DNA from 3 places in the Virgibacillus proomii genome. Region 3 is predicted to be linked to each of the others. Evidence: riboswitches for the same ligand, from Rfam matches in the RefSeq annotation. Region 3 holds a riboswitch; each other region holds the start of a gene.
What was found. A riboswitch is a leader RNA that binds a small molecule or an ion and turns the genes downstream of it on or off. The one in region 3 is predicted to bind S-adenosylmethionine.

Region 1 (4,844 bases), on a different contig from region 3:
ACTCGCACGTGCTAATGCCAAAATACTAGGTATAATTGGTACTGGGGCAATGGCTTTTGAACAAGTGATGGGTGTACTTGCTGTACGAGAACTTGAAAAAATAGTTTTATATAATCGGACATTGGAAAAAGCTGTACGCTTTAAAACAAATCTTTTAGCTTCGGGAGTAGATATACCTGTTAGAGTCGTTAATCGCTCGAAAGAAATAGTGCAAGTAGCTGATATTATAATATGCAGTACACGATCGCATGAACCTGTATTTGCTGGAAAGGATCTTCAACCAGGAACGCATATAAATGGGATTGGTTCATTTTTACCTTCGATGAGAGAGGTTGATCTTGTAACTATTAAACGTGCTACTCAGATTGTTGTTGATGATCTTTCTAGTGCAAAAGAAGAAGCAGGAGAATTAATTTACGCTGAAAAGCAAAGCGATTTTAACTTTTGGGATATAGTAGGGGAACTAATGGATTATGAATTATTATCTCGTTCTTCTGATGATGAAATTACCTTTTTTAAATCGGTGGGGTCCGCATATTTTGATTTAGTCGTCGCTACAGGCATTTATAAAAAGGCAATTTTATTAAGTTGTGGTCAAATAGTTGAAATATAATTCACAAAAATATGACTTGACAGATTATTTTGTTTTAAGTATTATTAGTTGTAATATTCTATAACAGCAAAAAATGAAAATCTATTTTTGCGTTTTAGTAATAAAAAATATCTGGTACAGAGAAATGCGGCACTCGATTTTAATTGGTGATCCGCATAAAAATTAAAGAAAGAATTAAACGGATACACTTCCTAAATCGAACTTCTAGCTCCAATGTGACAAATCAAGAAGGATAGGTTTTTTAATTTTGAAACATTTACGTTTCAATTATCCTTTATACGGGCTGTCATTTTAATTGTATATTTTATTTTGTCATTTTGTCATATAGGAAAAAACAAAAAGTAATCCTAATAAAGAGGTTCGGTGACTTATTCCTAAACTCTGACATTATCGTACAGGATCGATATAAAACAATTATTTTAAGTTTTTAACTTATTTTCAACTTCCACATAATTGTCTCTAACTCAGCTGTATATCAGTATATAAACATATTCTGCAGAAAAGAGGTTCGTTTTTAGATTAAAATTAATTCAAAGTTAAGTTTATTGTTAACAGTATATTATATAGATGGTAATTAGTTTTGATATAATAATGATAGCTCAATAGGATGGAATCATCAAAATGGAGTATTACCCGAAAATGTTATTTATAAATAATTTTATCTTATCTCGAGTCGGGGGAGGAACCTGGTCCTGTGATCCCGCAGCAACCGTTACTTGTAACAAGGTGCTAATTCCAGCAAGCTTTTTGCTTGAAAGATGAGAAGTGTTGTATGGTTATGTATGCCTCTTCCTCATCGGAAGGGGCATTTTTAGTTAGAAGCCAACTCAATGCCAAAAAATTTTTATGTCTAATTTTTAATCCGACGAAGTGGTTGCTTGAATAGATCCTAGTATTAACGAGACGGTTTAACCAAATAGTACTATAAAACCAACTAAAACGATGTGGATAATTTAATTTAAGTTAATGAAGGGTGCTCCCTTGGAAAATATCAATTATGGAGGAGATTAAAAGATGACAAAGCAAATTCATTTAAATGGGTTTATTCAAAACTCACCATCACCGCATTCTATTGGGCTATGGAAACATGACAAAGATTTAGGAAGGAAACATAATACTTTATCGTACTGGACAGAAGTAGCGAAAATATTAGAAAAAGGAAAATTTGATGCTCTATTTATTGCCGATGTATTAGGTACGTATAGCACGTATGAAAATAGCCATCGTGCAGCAACAACGCATGCAGTTCAGCTTCCGGCACATGATCCGCTTGTACCCATTTCCGCTATGGCCGCTGTGACGAAGCACTTAGGATTTGCTGCGACTATTTCTACTACTTATGCACAGCCTTATTCATTAGCAAGGCAGCTTTCTACATTGGATCACTTAACCAATGGAAGGATTGCTTGGAATGTCGTGACCTCATATTTGGAAAGTGAAGCAAAAAACCTTGGGCTTAAAGACCGCTTACCAAAAGAGCTTCGGTATCAACGAGCAGATGAATTTTTGGAAGTGGTGTATAAGCTCTGGGAGCATAGTTGGGAGGAACATTCCGTTGTTTATGACAAGAACAATGATCAATTTGCTGATCCGAATAAAGTGCATCTGATTAATCACAAGGGTAGATATTTCAATGTTCCTGGTCCGCATTTAGTAGAGCCATCTCCGCAACGAACTCCGGTTATTTTTCAAGCTGGTGCCTCACCAAAAGGAAGGGATTTTGCTGCTACGCATGCGGAAGCAGTATTTACGAAAAACCATTCCTTAAAAGCTGTAAAAGAATACACCATTGATTTACGAGCGCGAGCAAAAAAGAAAGGTAGAAATCCAAAAAATATAAAGATTTTTTTAATGATACTTCCAATTGTTGGTCGAACGGAAGAAGAAGCGTACCGAAAGTATCAGCAATTAACAGAACACGTCAGTTATGAGGGAACTGCAGCTTTATTGTCGGGACATACAGGAATAGATTTCGCCCAATATGACCCTGATCAATATATTGAAAATATGGAAACAGATGCTGTACAAGGTAATTTAGATATGTACACAAAAGATCCAAATAAGAAATGGACACTAAAAGAGGCGGTAAAAAATCATGGACTTGGTAATGGTACTGTAAAATTTATTGGGACACCTGAACAAATCGCTGATGAAATGCAAGTTTGGGCAACAGAAGGGGATATAGATGGCTTCAATATTGCGCAATTTTACTCCCCTGGAACTTTTTCTGAATTTGTTGATTATGTTGTACCCGTCTTACAAGAACGGGGTATTTTCAGAAGAAACTATGAAGCAGTTACTTTAAGGGAACATTTATTTGGAAAAGGTCACGTAAATATATCGGATGAACATCCTGCCCGTAACGGTTTAACCGTTTAATACGTTCTTCTAATAAGTGAGGAGGGGAGAATGGATGAGTTCTATTACAACCTATATTTGGATTGGTTTTACTGTTTTTCTTTCCGTTATGTTTATTTCTTGGCTTGGTTAGTGCAAAGAAAACAAAGCACACCCGTGATTTTGTGATCGGAAGTGGTCTTGGCCCATATAATTCTTGGAATCTTCCTTTTCGGCAACCTATTTAAGTGCTGCTACTTTTTAGGATATCCGGGATGGTCGTATGATTGGTGATTTATGGCTTTTTTTATGATCATCCCGCATGTAAGGTGCCGTAAGACTCCCACTTCAAAAATCTTGAGTTGATACAAAAGGTCTAAGTGGGAGAAAACGGCACCTAAATGCCCGATTCGTTTAAGGCCTTTAGGTTATACCCTTATGGTACTAACATTCAGTACGAGATGAAAGAAAACTCCTACTGAATGAAGTTTCACTTTATCGTATAAGATAAACTACAGCTTTCGTTAAAGATTTGGCGGCAAGCCAGTTTTTTTAAGTAATCATTGGAGGAGGACCGATTGTTGTTATCATGGTCGTAAGAAAGGTGAGAAAACTCAATCAGTAACAACAGTCGCTTTCTCCTCCAGATTGGCTCGTTGATTTCTATAATAGTTATATTTTACGAGTTGGTTCAGGGATTATTTTATTATTTAATGTGTTTTACATTGCAGGACTAGAGAGACTACTTGAATAAGCATCGCGGTTTTTTCAAGAACAAAAAGGGCTCCGATGGCAATACATCACGGTTTTTCAAGGATAAGGAAAGCTACTTGAAGATATCACGAAAGAAAAATTGTACAGCTTGAGCACTCCGTGTCTGCTTTTTGTTTCAGGTTTACTTTTTATTGATTTACAATTAGACTTTATGTATACATTTCTTTCAAAAGGAAGGATATTATCATGAAAAAAAATTATATTGGTTATGCTGGAACCTATACCCGAAAAATAAGTAAAGGAATCTATCGGTTTGCACTCGATCCAAAAGCACGAAAGTTAACAGCAGTTAAAGCTGTTGCTGAAGTAGGAAGTCCTACGTATTTAACGATAAGTGAGGATAATCGTTATTTGTTCTCTATTGGGCAAGATGGAGAATTAGGTGGGGTACAAGCCTATAAGATTAATGGGGAAGCTGGTGAATTGGTTAAGTTAGACGAGCAACTAACGGAAGGAAAGCCTCCATGTCACTTATCTTTCCATCAAGATAAATTAGTAACCGGTAATTATCATAAGGGAGAAGTCGGTCTATACTCTTTCACAGCTAAGGAAACATTAGAAGTAGATTCCTTTATACAACATACAGGTAGTGGTCCTCATGAACGGCAAGAAAAATCGCATGTTCATTATGCAGGATTTACGCCAGACCGTAACTATGTCATTATCTGTGATTTAGGAACAGATGAACTGGTTACGTATCGTATCGATACCAACAAACTTGTGCGTCATAAAACTCTAAAAGTAAAATCGGGGAGTGGTCCACGTCATATTGAATTTCACCCAAATGGTAAAACGGCATATGTGCTCACAGAACTAAGCTCGGAAGTGATTGTTTTCGATTATGATACGGAAAATGGAAGTTTTTCTGAAAAACAAACGATTCTTGCCAAACCAGCAGATTTTGCTGAAACGAACGATGCCAGTGCTATTCACATTTCTTCGGATGGGAAGTTTTTATACACGGGAAATCGTGGCCATAATAGTATTGCACTGTTTCAAATTGATCAGAAAACCGATAAGCTTTCCTTTATCGAGTTTACAGCTACTGGCGGGGAATGGCCGCGTGATTTTGTGTTAGATCCTACAGAGTCTTTCATTATTGCAGCTAATCAGCATAGTG
Region 2 (4,844 bases), on a different contig from region 3:
AACTACTCTCTCTCGCTTCGGAATTTCTACCACTTTTTCTGTAATCGGGTCCGTATCTTTTAATCCTTCAGCTAATGCTTTAATATGATCAGGAGTTGTTCCACAACAACCACCTACTAAACGTACCCCCTGCTCTCGCAATTGTCGGGCACACTGTTTAAAATAAGCCGGTTCATTTTCGTAATAAAGTACACCATCCCGATATGCAGGCAAGCTTGAATTTGGATATGCAGCTAAAAAGGCCTTTTTTGGTAAAGGAACGGATTGTAAGGATGTAATCATTTGGGATGGTCCAAAACGGCAATTAACACCAACAACATCCGCACCTAAAGATTCCAGTTGGTGTAACGCTTCAGCCAACGGTATTCCATTTTCCAAAACTCCCGGAACATGCATGGACACATTTGCAATAATAGGAATTTCTGTTTCCTCCCTGGCAATTTCTAACACCATCGTTAACTCATCGAGATTATAATAGGTTTCTAAAATAAGCCCATCTACTCCCTCTAAAAGTAAACAATATAATTGTTCTCGAAAGCTTCGTTTAATTTCTTCTTTTGTTTCATTTAATGCTTGAACGCCGTGAATACCGCCAATCCCCCCTAAAATGTATACTCCTTGTTGACGAGCTTGCTTTGCAATTTGTACTGCTTTTTGGTTCATCTTTTTAACTTGCTCTTCTAAGCCGTATCGTGCCAATTTAATATAATTTGCACCATATGTGTTTGTTTGAATGACTGTTGCTCCAGCATGAATATACGCTTCATGTACCTGTTGAACTTGATCTGGATGGGTTATATTTAATTGTTCAAAACTTTGATCGATGCCATACGAATATAGCATCGTTCCCATGGCACCATCTGCAATTAAAATTTGCTCTTGTAGTTGTTGCAATAAGCTCATGTTTGTTTCACATCCTCCTTTACGATTAAATCAAACGCTTGATTTAAATCTGCAATTAGATCATTTGCGTGTTCAATACCTGCTGAAATCCGCAGTAAACGATTAGACAAACCATATGCATTGCGAATTTCTTCCGGAATATCCATATGTGTTTGGGTAACAGGATACGTAATAAAGCTTTCTACTCCTCCTAGACTCTCTGCAAAGGTAAATAATTGTACAGCCTTTAAAAACAGTGGTGCATAAACTTCATCGAGAATTTCAAAACTGACCATCCCGCCTCGACCGGGATAGTAAACATCCGTAACAAGCGGGTGCTGTTGCAAATACGGAACGATTTGCTTTGCATTCGATTCTTGCTTCTCCATTCTCAACGCTAACGTTTTTATCCCTCGGATCAGACTAAAGCAATCATATGGTGATAAGACCGTTCCTATCGACTGATGAAGAAAAGCGAGTTGTTTACTAAGTTTTTCTCCTTTGGCAATGACCAATCCTGCTAACACATCATTATGCCCAGCTAAGTATTTCGTTGCACTATGAATGACGATATCAGCTCCTTCTTTAATCGGTTGTTGAATTAACGGGGTATACAGCGTGTTATCTACAATTAAAAGCAGATCATACTGTTTAGCGATGTTCGAAACTTTTACTAAATCAACCGTTCGCATTAACGGATTCGTGGGTGATTCAATAAAAATTGCCTGTGTATTTTCTTTGATGTTTGAAGCTAATGTATCGTAACAATCGCCTTCCCAGTAGGTAAATTCAAACCCGTATTTATCTTGAAGCATTGCAAATAACCGATAATTTCCTCCGTAAATGTCTCGTGACGAAATAAAATGCGTATTTTTATGAAACAGGGAAAATACTAAATGTACTGCTGCCATCCCAGAAGCTGTAGCAAAGGCTTTGTCTCCGTATTCCAGCTGGGCCACTGCTTCTTCAAGCACATCACGAGTAGGACTTCCACAGCGGGAATAATCATAGCCCTCATTCGAGCTAATTTCCGTATGGCGAAAAGCAGTAGAGAAATAGACCGGCGTACTTACCGCATGAAATGGCTCATCTTTACGATTTCCAATTTGCGTGACAAACGTTTCTTGCCTACATCGTTCCGTCATTATATAAGCTCTCCTTTCTATGAAATAACAAAAATTTGAACAGGGCTAGCGTGCCTCATCCACACGCGTACCTTTTCGCTGTCGAATCCGTTTTTGAATAAAAATTTATACTCTCTTACGTATAACGATTTCCTGACATAGAAAAAGGCATCCTACACCTTCTCTAATAATTTGATAGGTGAAAGATGCCTTTAGTTGTCTAATCGGCAGTAATTATTTACATTTTTGCAATGAACGATTGTTATTATTGGTAAACCGCTTTTTCTCCGTTGTGTCAATTTGCGTAACCCTTCCATCATGGACGGTAATAACGACAGATCCGTATTCCATTTCATCTAAGCTTTTCTTTAAATATTGCCATTGTACTTCATCTAATTTACTCATTTTCTCATCTTCCCTTCTTTTCATTGTAAAAAGTACAAGCACCAAAATGATTTGGAACTCGTAAAGCAATTGCCCATTTTATTTAGGAAGAGTTACCTATTATTGAATGATCCAATAAAAATATAAAAACCTCTTCCTAATAGAAATAAGAAGAGGTTGGTTGATTAACGTCTTTATCACTCTTCTTATCTTTCAGGCATTGTGCTTGCTGGAATTGGCACAGTACTTTAACAAAGTCTGTTGCCGAGGCTTCACTGGGCCAGTCCCTCCACCTCTCTGGATAAGAAATACATGTATATTAAATTTGTTTATACTCTACACGGAAAATATATCGTTGTCAATATTTTATTTAAAATTTGCGAAAACAAGTTAAAAAACTGGGAGGTTATTTTACATTTACGATTACAAGCTTTTCAGTTATGTTAATAAGCATAGTATCATCTACTTATGTTTGTTATGTGGATAAACTTGTGATACTTATTTTACTAGTAACTAGAAAGGACTTCCTATTTTAACACTGGGAAATTTAACTTTTCATCATGTCATTTCCATCATGTTATAAATCAGATTTTCCTGAATCTACCCCCAATAGATTTCCTATTTTGAAATTGTTTCCCATATTATAAAAATTGGATGATAAATAATCTCTATTGCCGTATAATGATCCTATGAAGTGCTCCTACAATCTATTCGTTTTTTCACAAACTGTCATTATTTAGTTAGGAAAGCACTTCTTTTTTATTCCTTACCACTTGAAGGCTGGGTGGTTGACATTGAATTTAAAAATTTACCAGGAAGCAGGTGAGCTTGATGTATACGGAAAAAGTGCTGTCATTAAAAAATGTATCTATGAGTTATGGGAGCAAAAACGTATTAAATAACATTAATCTCGATGTATATCCAGGACAAATTATTGGATATATTGGACCTAATGGTGCCGGAAAAAGTACCACCCTTAAAATTATGCTCGGTTTAGTGGAAGAATATAGTGGTACGGTAGAAATCTTTGGCGAAGATATTGCAACAAGTGATTATTCATATAAGCGTAAAATTGGTTATGTTCCAGAAAATGCAGAGATTTATGATAATCTGACAGCAAATGAGTATTTAACATTTATTGGTGAGCTTTACGGCATGGAGCAAAACGAAGCAGCAAACAAAGCCGAAAGCCTCATGCAGCAATTTGGCATGGAAGATGTTTTACATACACGTATTTCTTCGTTTTCCAAGGGGATGCGGCAAAAAGTTTTAATTATTTCCAGCCTCTTACATAACCCAGATTTGATTTTTCTTGATGAACCATTAAGTGGACTGGATGCCAATAGTGTGATGATTATAAAAGACATCTTAGAGCAGCTAGTCGCACATGGGAAAACGATTTTTTACTCTTCGCATATTATGGATGTTGTCGAAAAGATTAGTAATCGCATTGTACTCCTTCTAGATGGAGATATTGCCGCAGATGGAACGTTTGAAGAATTACGAGAGCAGAATAAGCAAGGTTCCTTGGAAGGTATTTTCAACCAATTAACCGGGTTTGATGCGCATAAACAAACAGCAGAGAAATTTGTACGGATTGTGACAAATGGTGATAACAATGATTAATTTTTGGTTAAAATTACTTGATTTGCTTCAACCGTTTTTTCGTATGCTCCGAATTGATTATCCAATGATGCGTAAAATACTTGAAGTCAAGCTAACGATGGACGGACGTCGAACACCAACTATTTTTGCTTCAGACGTATCCAATAAAAAGAAAGACGGGAATCAGTTTGTAAAATCGTTATTTATTTATGTATTATACGGCTTAATACTCATTCCTTTTATATTTTTTGAGGAAAATTATATCTTTCAAATCAGTATCATATTTGGTATCTCCATGTTTATTTTAATGACATCCATGGTTTCTGATTTTTCATCGGTACTTTTAGATGTGCGAGATAAAACCATCCTTCACACTAAACCTATTCACATACGTACAATTAGTGCTGCGAAAATTGTCCATGTTGCGATTTATATGAGCATGCTAACAGGAGCATTTATTGGAATTCCATCCATCGTTATGTTAGGAGTTCATGGTATCGGCTATTTTCTCCTTTTTTTAGCAGAGGTCGTTTTATTAAATTTGTTCATCATGACTATCACAGCATTAGTATATATTTTTATATTACGTTTTTTCAGTGGTGAAAAACTAAAAGATATCATCAATTATGTGCAAATTCTTTTATCTGTAGGAATTATAATCGGTTATCAAATTGTCATTCGTTCCTTTGAATTTGTTGATTATAATTATGTGTATAATTTCCATTGGTGGCATGTAATTATTCCGCCTATTTGGTTCGGTGCTCCTTTTGAATTATTTTTAAATGGGAATACTTCATATGGAATGATTATCCTATCTTCTTTGGCAGTGATTGGCCCAATTATTTCCAT
Region 3 (4,844 bases):
GGCCTCAGCCCTATAAATAGAGCCAAAACCGCTTACAACTATGTTATTAAGATCCACTTCTTTTTGGCAGGGCTTTTTCTCTTTGTTAAACATCTAAGAAGCCATAAAACTCGTTGTCCGGTGTGTCGCTGACGTAGCTTTCCTTGACCTTGAAAAATGGAAATGTGTTGCTGACGTAGCTTTGCTTTGCAGTTTGAAAGGTTAATATGGATGCGGCTAAGCTTGCCAGCAATTCTGCTGAATCATTCCATCATAAATCACATTTGTTCCCATTTTTATTGTCATCTCCCATAATATCTGCTTTTAGAATATGAAAAATATTCTACTCATTTGTTTTAGAGGAACGACTATTTTCAAAAGCACATTCATCCATTTGATTGGAAATGTTTTTCTGATACATAGTGTTAGTCCCTTTTCTTTAGTATTCCTTCACGATGTTACCTTTTTTAATAGTATTCAAATCTTTTAAACATCAATGCTTGATTATTTAATGAGACAACTCTAAAATAAATATAATTAGCCGAGCATAGGAAAGCTAGACTTTTGCTTACATACAATGGAAGAAGAAATCATATCCATACTTCTATCCAAAGAAAGAAGGAGAAAAATGAATGATGTTTCTCAGATTAGATCAGGTAGTTTATATACAATAGGGGCATACGTTCTATGGGGGTTTCTACCAATCTATTGGAAATTCCTTGATCATGTTTCACCTGGAGAAACGTTAGCTCATCGCAGTATCTGGTCATTTATTTTCATGTTTATCATCGTTTTAGTTACCCGAAACTGGCAAGAATTTATAGATGAATGGAAGGCTTTGCTTCATGATAAACGGAAATTAATAGGCATTTCATTGGCAACTATTGTCATTAGCCTAAATTGGCTAACCTTTATTTGGGCAGTAAATAGTAATCATGTTGTACAAGCAAGTTTAGGTTACTATATTAATCCATTAATCAGTATTTTATTAGGAATCATTGTTCTAAAAGAAGCTTTTACCATGAGACAAACCGTATCGTTTATTCTTGCAACTATTGGAGTTCTGTATTTAACATTTAGTTATGGCACGTTTCCTTGGGTTTCTTTACTGCTTGCAACTACCTTTGGACTGTATGGATTATTGAAAAAAAAGCTAGATATAAAAGCAATGATTGGACTAACCATAGAGACGATGCTTATTGTACCAATCGCTATTATTTATGTGATTATGATTCCAGACCATGCTTTTCAAATAAACGAATTTTTTTCAAACACTAACTTTTTATTAATGGGAGCTGGAGTAATGACTGCTGTTCCATTATTATTATTTGCTAGTGGAGCAAAACGAATCACTTTAGGAATGATTGGCTTTTTACAATACATTGCTCCTACATTAATGCTGTTAATAGGTGTATTTCTCTATGATGAAGCTTTCACATCAGCCCATTTTATCGCTTTTTTATTTATTTGGGCTGCGTTAATAAACTATATGCTGTCGAGTTTTTATCATCCGTTTAGAAACAAACAGATGTCATCTTCTAAAACTACGAGTTGACATAAAGCCATTATACTCATATAATATTCAGTAATTTAACAATTGTATCTCTTATCAAGAGCGGTGGAGGGAATAGGCCCTGTGAAACCCAGCAACCTGAAAGCAATTCTGCATATTGCTTTTTACGGTGCTAAATCCTACAGATCATCTTGTAAATGATCTGAAAGATAAGAGGAGGAACAGAATGACCCAAACCCTCTTCTTATTAGGAAGAGGTTTTTTTATTTACCTCTTCTTCTCAAGTGAGCAAAAACGAAAGGAGTCGGTTTGCAACGTCCAAACAGAAAACAAGGCAACAGAAGGAACCGATGCTGACTAGGCATAGTCAAAAATTTTTTTCTTAAGAGCTGTTCACTTTTTCTTCATCAAAACTATTAGGGAGGAATAAGTAATGACAAATTTTCAAAAGCATGACAGGGAGACCGTATTACTACATGGAGGGCAAATACCTGACCCTACAACAGGATCAAGAGCTGTACCAATTTATCAAACGACATCTTATGTTTTTAACGATACAACACATGCACAAAACTTATTTGGATTAAAGGAAGCAGGCAATATCTATTCGCGAATTGGCAATCCTACCGTTGCTGCGTTTGAACAACGGGTAGCAGAATTAGAAGATGGAGTTCAGGCTGTTGCAACTTCTTCAGGAATGGCCGCCATTACATTTGCCATTCTTAATGTAGCAAGTGCAGGAGATGAAATTATCACAGATAGTAACCTTTACGGCGGTACTTACAATCTATTTGCGAATACATTGCCGCGTTATGGTATTCATGTAAAATTTGTTGATGGAACGAATCCGAACGAGGTTGAAGCAGCTATTACAAACAAAACAAAAGCTATTTTTGGAGAAACGATTACGAACCCAAGCCTCCAGATATTTGATGTAGAAAAAATAGCTGCGATTGCCCATGCCCATCATATTCCACTAATTATTGATAACACATTTGCACCATATATCACAAAACCCCTAGCTTGGGGTGCAGATATTGTCGTACATTCGGCGACCAAATGGATAGGTGGACATGGTACCACGATTGGAGGTGTCGTCGTCGATGGCGGACGATTTAATTGGAATCATGAAAAATTCCCGGGATTTACAGTTCCAGATGAAAGCTATCATGGTCTAAGGTTTGTCGATGTAGGACCAGCTGCCTTTGCTACAAAATTACGAGTTCAATTGTTACGTGACATAGGTGCCTGTTTGAGCCCTTACAATGCCTTTTTATTATTACAAGGATTGGAAACATTGCATTTACGCTTGCCACAGCATGTCCAAAACGCCCAGAAAGTTGCTGCATATCTGAATAGCCATCCGGCAATTGAGTGGGTATCATATCCAGGTCTGGAAAGTCATCCATCCTATCATTTAGCAAAAAAATATTTCAGTCATGGTGCTGGATCGATTATTACCTTTGGTATCAAGGGAGGGCTAGAAGCAGGTCGTACGTTAATTGACAACATTGAACTATGGTCACATGTCGCTAATGTTGGTGATGCAAAATCATTAATCATTCACCCGGCATCCACCACCCATCAACAGCTGTCAACAGAAGAATTAGCAGTAAGTGGAACAACAGAAGAAATGGTTCGTTTATCTATCGGTTTGGAATCGATAAATGATTTGCTAAAAACATTAGATACTGCCATTGCCAAAGCAACTGGGAATGCTGAAACAATTGGATCTGATGAAGATGATGCCATTGAATGGTTACTCCATTCTCCATTCGCTAGAGAAGATGGGAATGTCCGTAAGAAAACGATTGTAGTATATGGGCTGGGACAGGCAAATAATAGCAGTAAAGAAAAAGTGAAGCAATTGCAACAATTAGGATTTGATCTCGTCGAAGTTGGCAAAACCTTTCATTCAGAAACGCTTCCTCAATATGATGAATTGTCTGCTATTCCAACCATAGTGGATGCAATCTGGTTCATTCAACCTGAGTTACCGGCTACTGTATTGCAACAGTTCATTAATAAAGATGGTAAGATTTTATGGATCGAACATCCAGATGCCAATCTTACTGTGTTAGAGAATGTAAAAGCTGCAGGAATACCGATTATTACTGGGAAGAATCCTTATGAGTTGGCTGTTTCTCTCCGATGTAATCAAAAAAGTCTGGTTACCGTATAATGAATGGTATCTTTTTCAGCATTATTTGCTGGGTTTGAGATTTTGGACGAATAGGATCCAGATTATGGTCTCAAATTAAATCAAATTTCAAAATCAGAGAAAATCAAGCAATAGTAAAGATTCTGTTACCAGTTGAAGTTCTGCTAAACTTGATTTTTCTTAAAAAATCCAATAAAAGTGTATGTTTAGAAAAACTTGGCTAGCAGCAAAGCGCAGACCATAGCCTTAGTTACACGTATACTTAGAACTTAAAAATTTTTAACTACGTTGAATGAACTTCAACGCTAAAAAAAATTTATCCGTTCTAACGTGCGAAGAAACTCGATGTCCATTTTACCCTACTTTTTAAACAGCCTCTAAAAGTCAATATTATTATATTTAAAGGTTTACTTTATTATAAAATTGGAAAAATTATAAGTAACCTTCCCTTTCTTGATCGCCTTACAAATTTGGAGGCGATCTTTATTTTTCACAGATAGAAAGGTTTATAATAGTCAATTTGCGGTAAACTAAGAGTAGATGACCGAACTCTATACATAACATATCATTTGGAGTTAACGAGTTTACCCCCTAATTAAATTTACACAATAAATACAGCAGCGGTGTGATGAAATATGCAAAAAAACAGTAAAAACAAGTACTTTTTTGGCATTATCTTTATGCTAATCACTGGAATAGGGTTATTCATTCTGTTCCAATCGCCAATCGCTTTAACCAATAAAGATCAAGAAACAAATGGGCAGCCACATAAGACAAAAGCATATGGAAAAGTGAATATAATAAAAGAACATAAACAGCGCCCATATCATACATCAGCATTAAAAAAAGAACAGCCAGTGATTAAATATTTTTCTGAACCGGTCCATATTACTGCGATTGGTGATTCGTTAACACAAGGAATTGGGGATGAAACGAAGCAAGGAGGATATATAGGTGTTTTAGAGCAAATGTTCAACAAGCGCAAAAGTACTGGTACGTTTGATAATTTTGGTAAACGGGGCAATCGATCCGATCAATTGCTAAAAAGTTTAAATGAACCAGATATTAATTCCTCTATTCAACGGGCAAATATTGTATTAATTACCATTGGAGCTAATGATATTATGCAAGTATTGAAGGAAAATATCACAAATTTGGAAATGGACGATTTTACTATCGAGCGACAAAACT

Region 1: it holds a riboswitch for S-adenosylmethionine, as region 3 does, so the genes downstream of both, BN1066_RS12470 (LLM class flavin-dependent oxidoreductase) here and BN1066_RS06220 (O-acetylhomoserine aminocarboxypropyltransferase/cysteine synthase family protein) in region 3, are expected to answer to the same signal.
Region 2: it holds a riboswitch for S-adenosylmethionine, as region 3 does, so the genes downstream of both, BN1066_RS08930 (YezD family protein) here and BN1066_RS06220 (O-acetylhomoserine aminocarboxypropyltransferase/cysteine synthase family protein) in region 3, are expected to answer to the same signal.

Annotation. Positions count from the first base shown of each region.
Region 1 is NZ_FUFN01000010.1:1,017,432-1,022,275, forward strand. Features, by position in the region: gene BN1066_RS12465 (ornithine cyclodeaminase family protein) at 1-613, shown strand, start outside; SAM riboswitch class I at 1,274-1,378, shown strand; gene BN1066_RS12470 (LLM class flavin-dependent oxidoreductase) at 1,628-2,992, shown strand; gene BN1066_RS12475 (lactonase family protein) at 3,911-4,844, shown strand, end outside.
Region 2 is NZ_FUFN01000010.1:184,994-189,837, reverse strand. Features, by position in the region: partial or broken gene BN1066_RS08940 (bifunctional homocysteine S-methyltransferase/methylenetetrahydrofolate reductase) at 1-903, opposite strand, end outside; gene BN1066_RS08935 (PLP-dependent transferase) at 900-2,027, opposite strand; gene BN1066_RS08930 (YezD family protein) at 2,241-2,411, opposite strand; SAM riboswitch class I at 2,594-2,698, opposite strand; gene BN1066_RS08925 (ABC transporter ATP-binding protein) at 3,222-4,016, shown strand; gene BN1066_RS08920 (hypothetical protein) at 4,009-4,844, shown strand, end outside.
Region 3 is NZ_FUFN01000009.1:765,231-770,074, forward strand. Features, by position in the region: gene rarD (EamA family transporter RarD) at 608-1,534, shown strand; SAM riboswitch class I at 1,583-1,708, shown strand; gene BN1066_RS06220 (O-acetylhomoserine aminocarboxypropyltransferase/cysteine synthase family protein) at 1,926-3,674, shown strand; gene BN1066_RS06225 (GDSL-type esterase/lipase family protein) at 4,289-4,844, shown strand, end outside.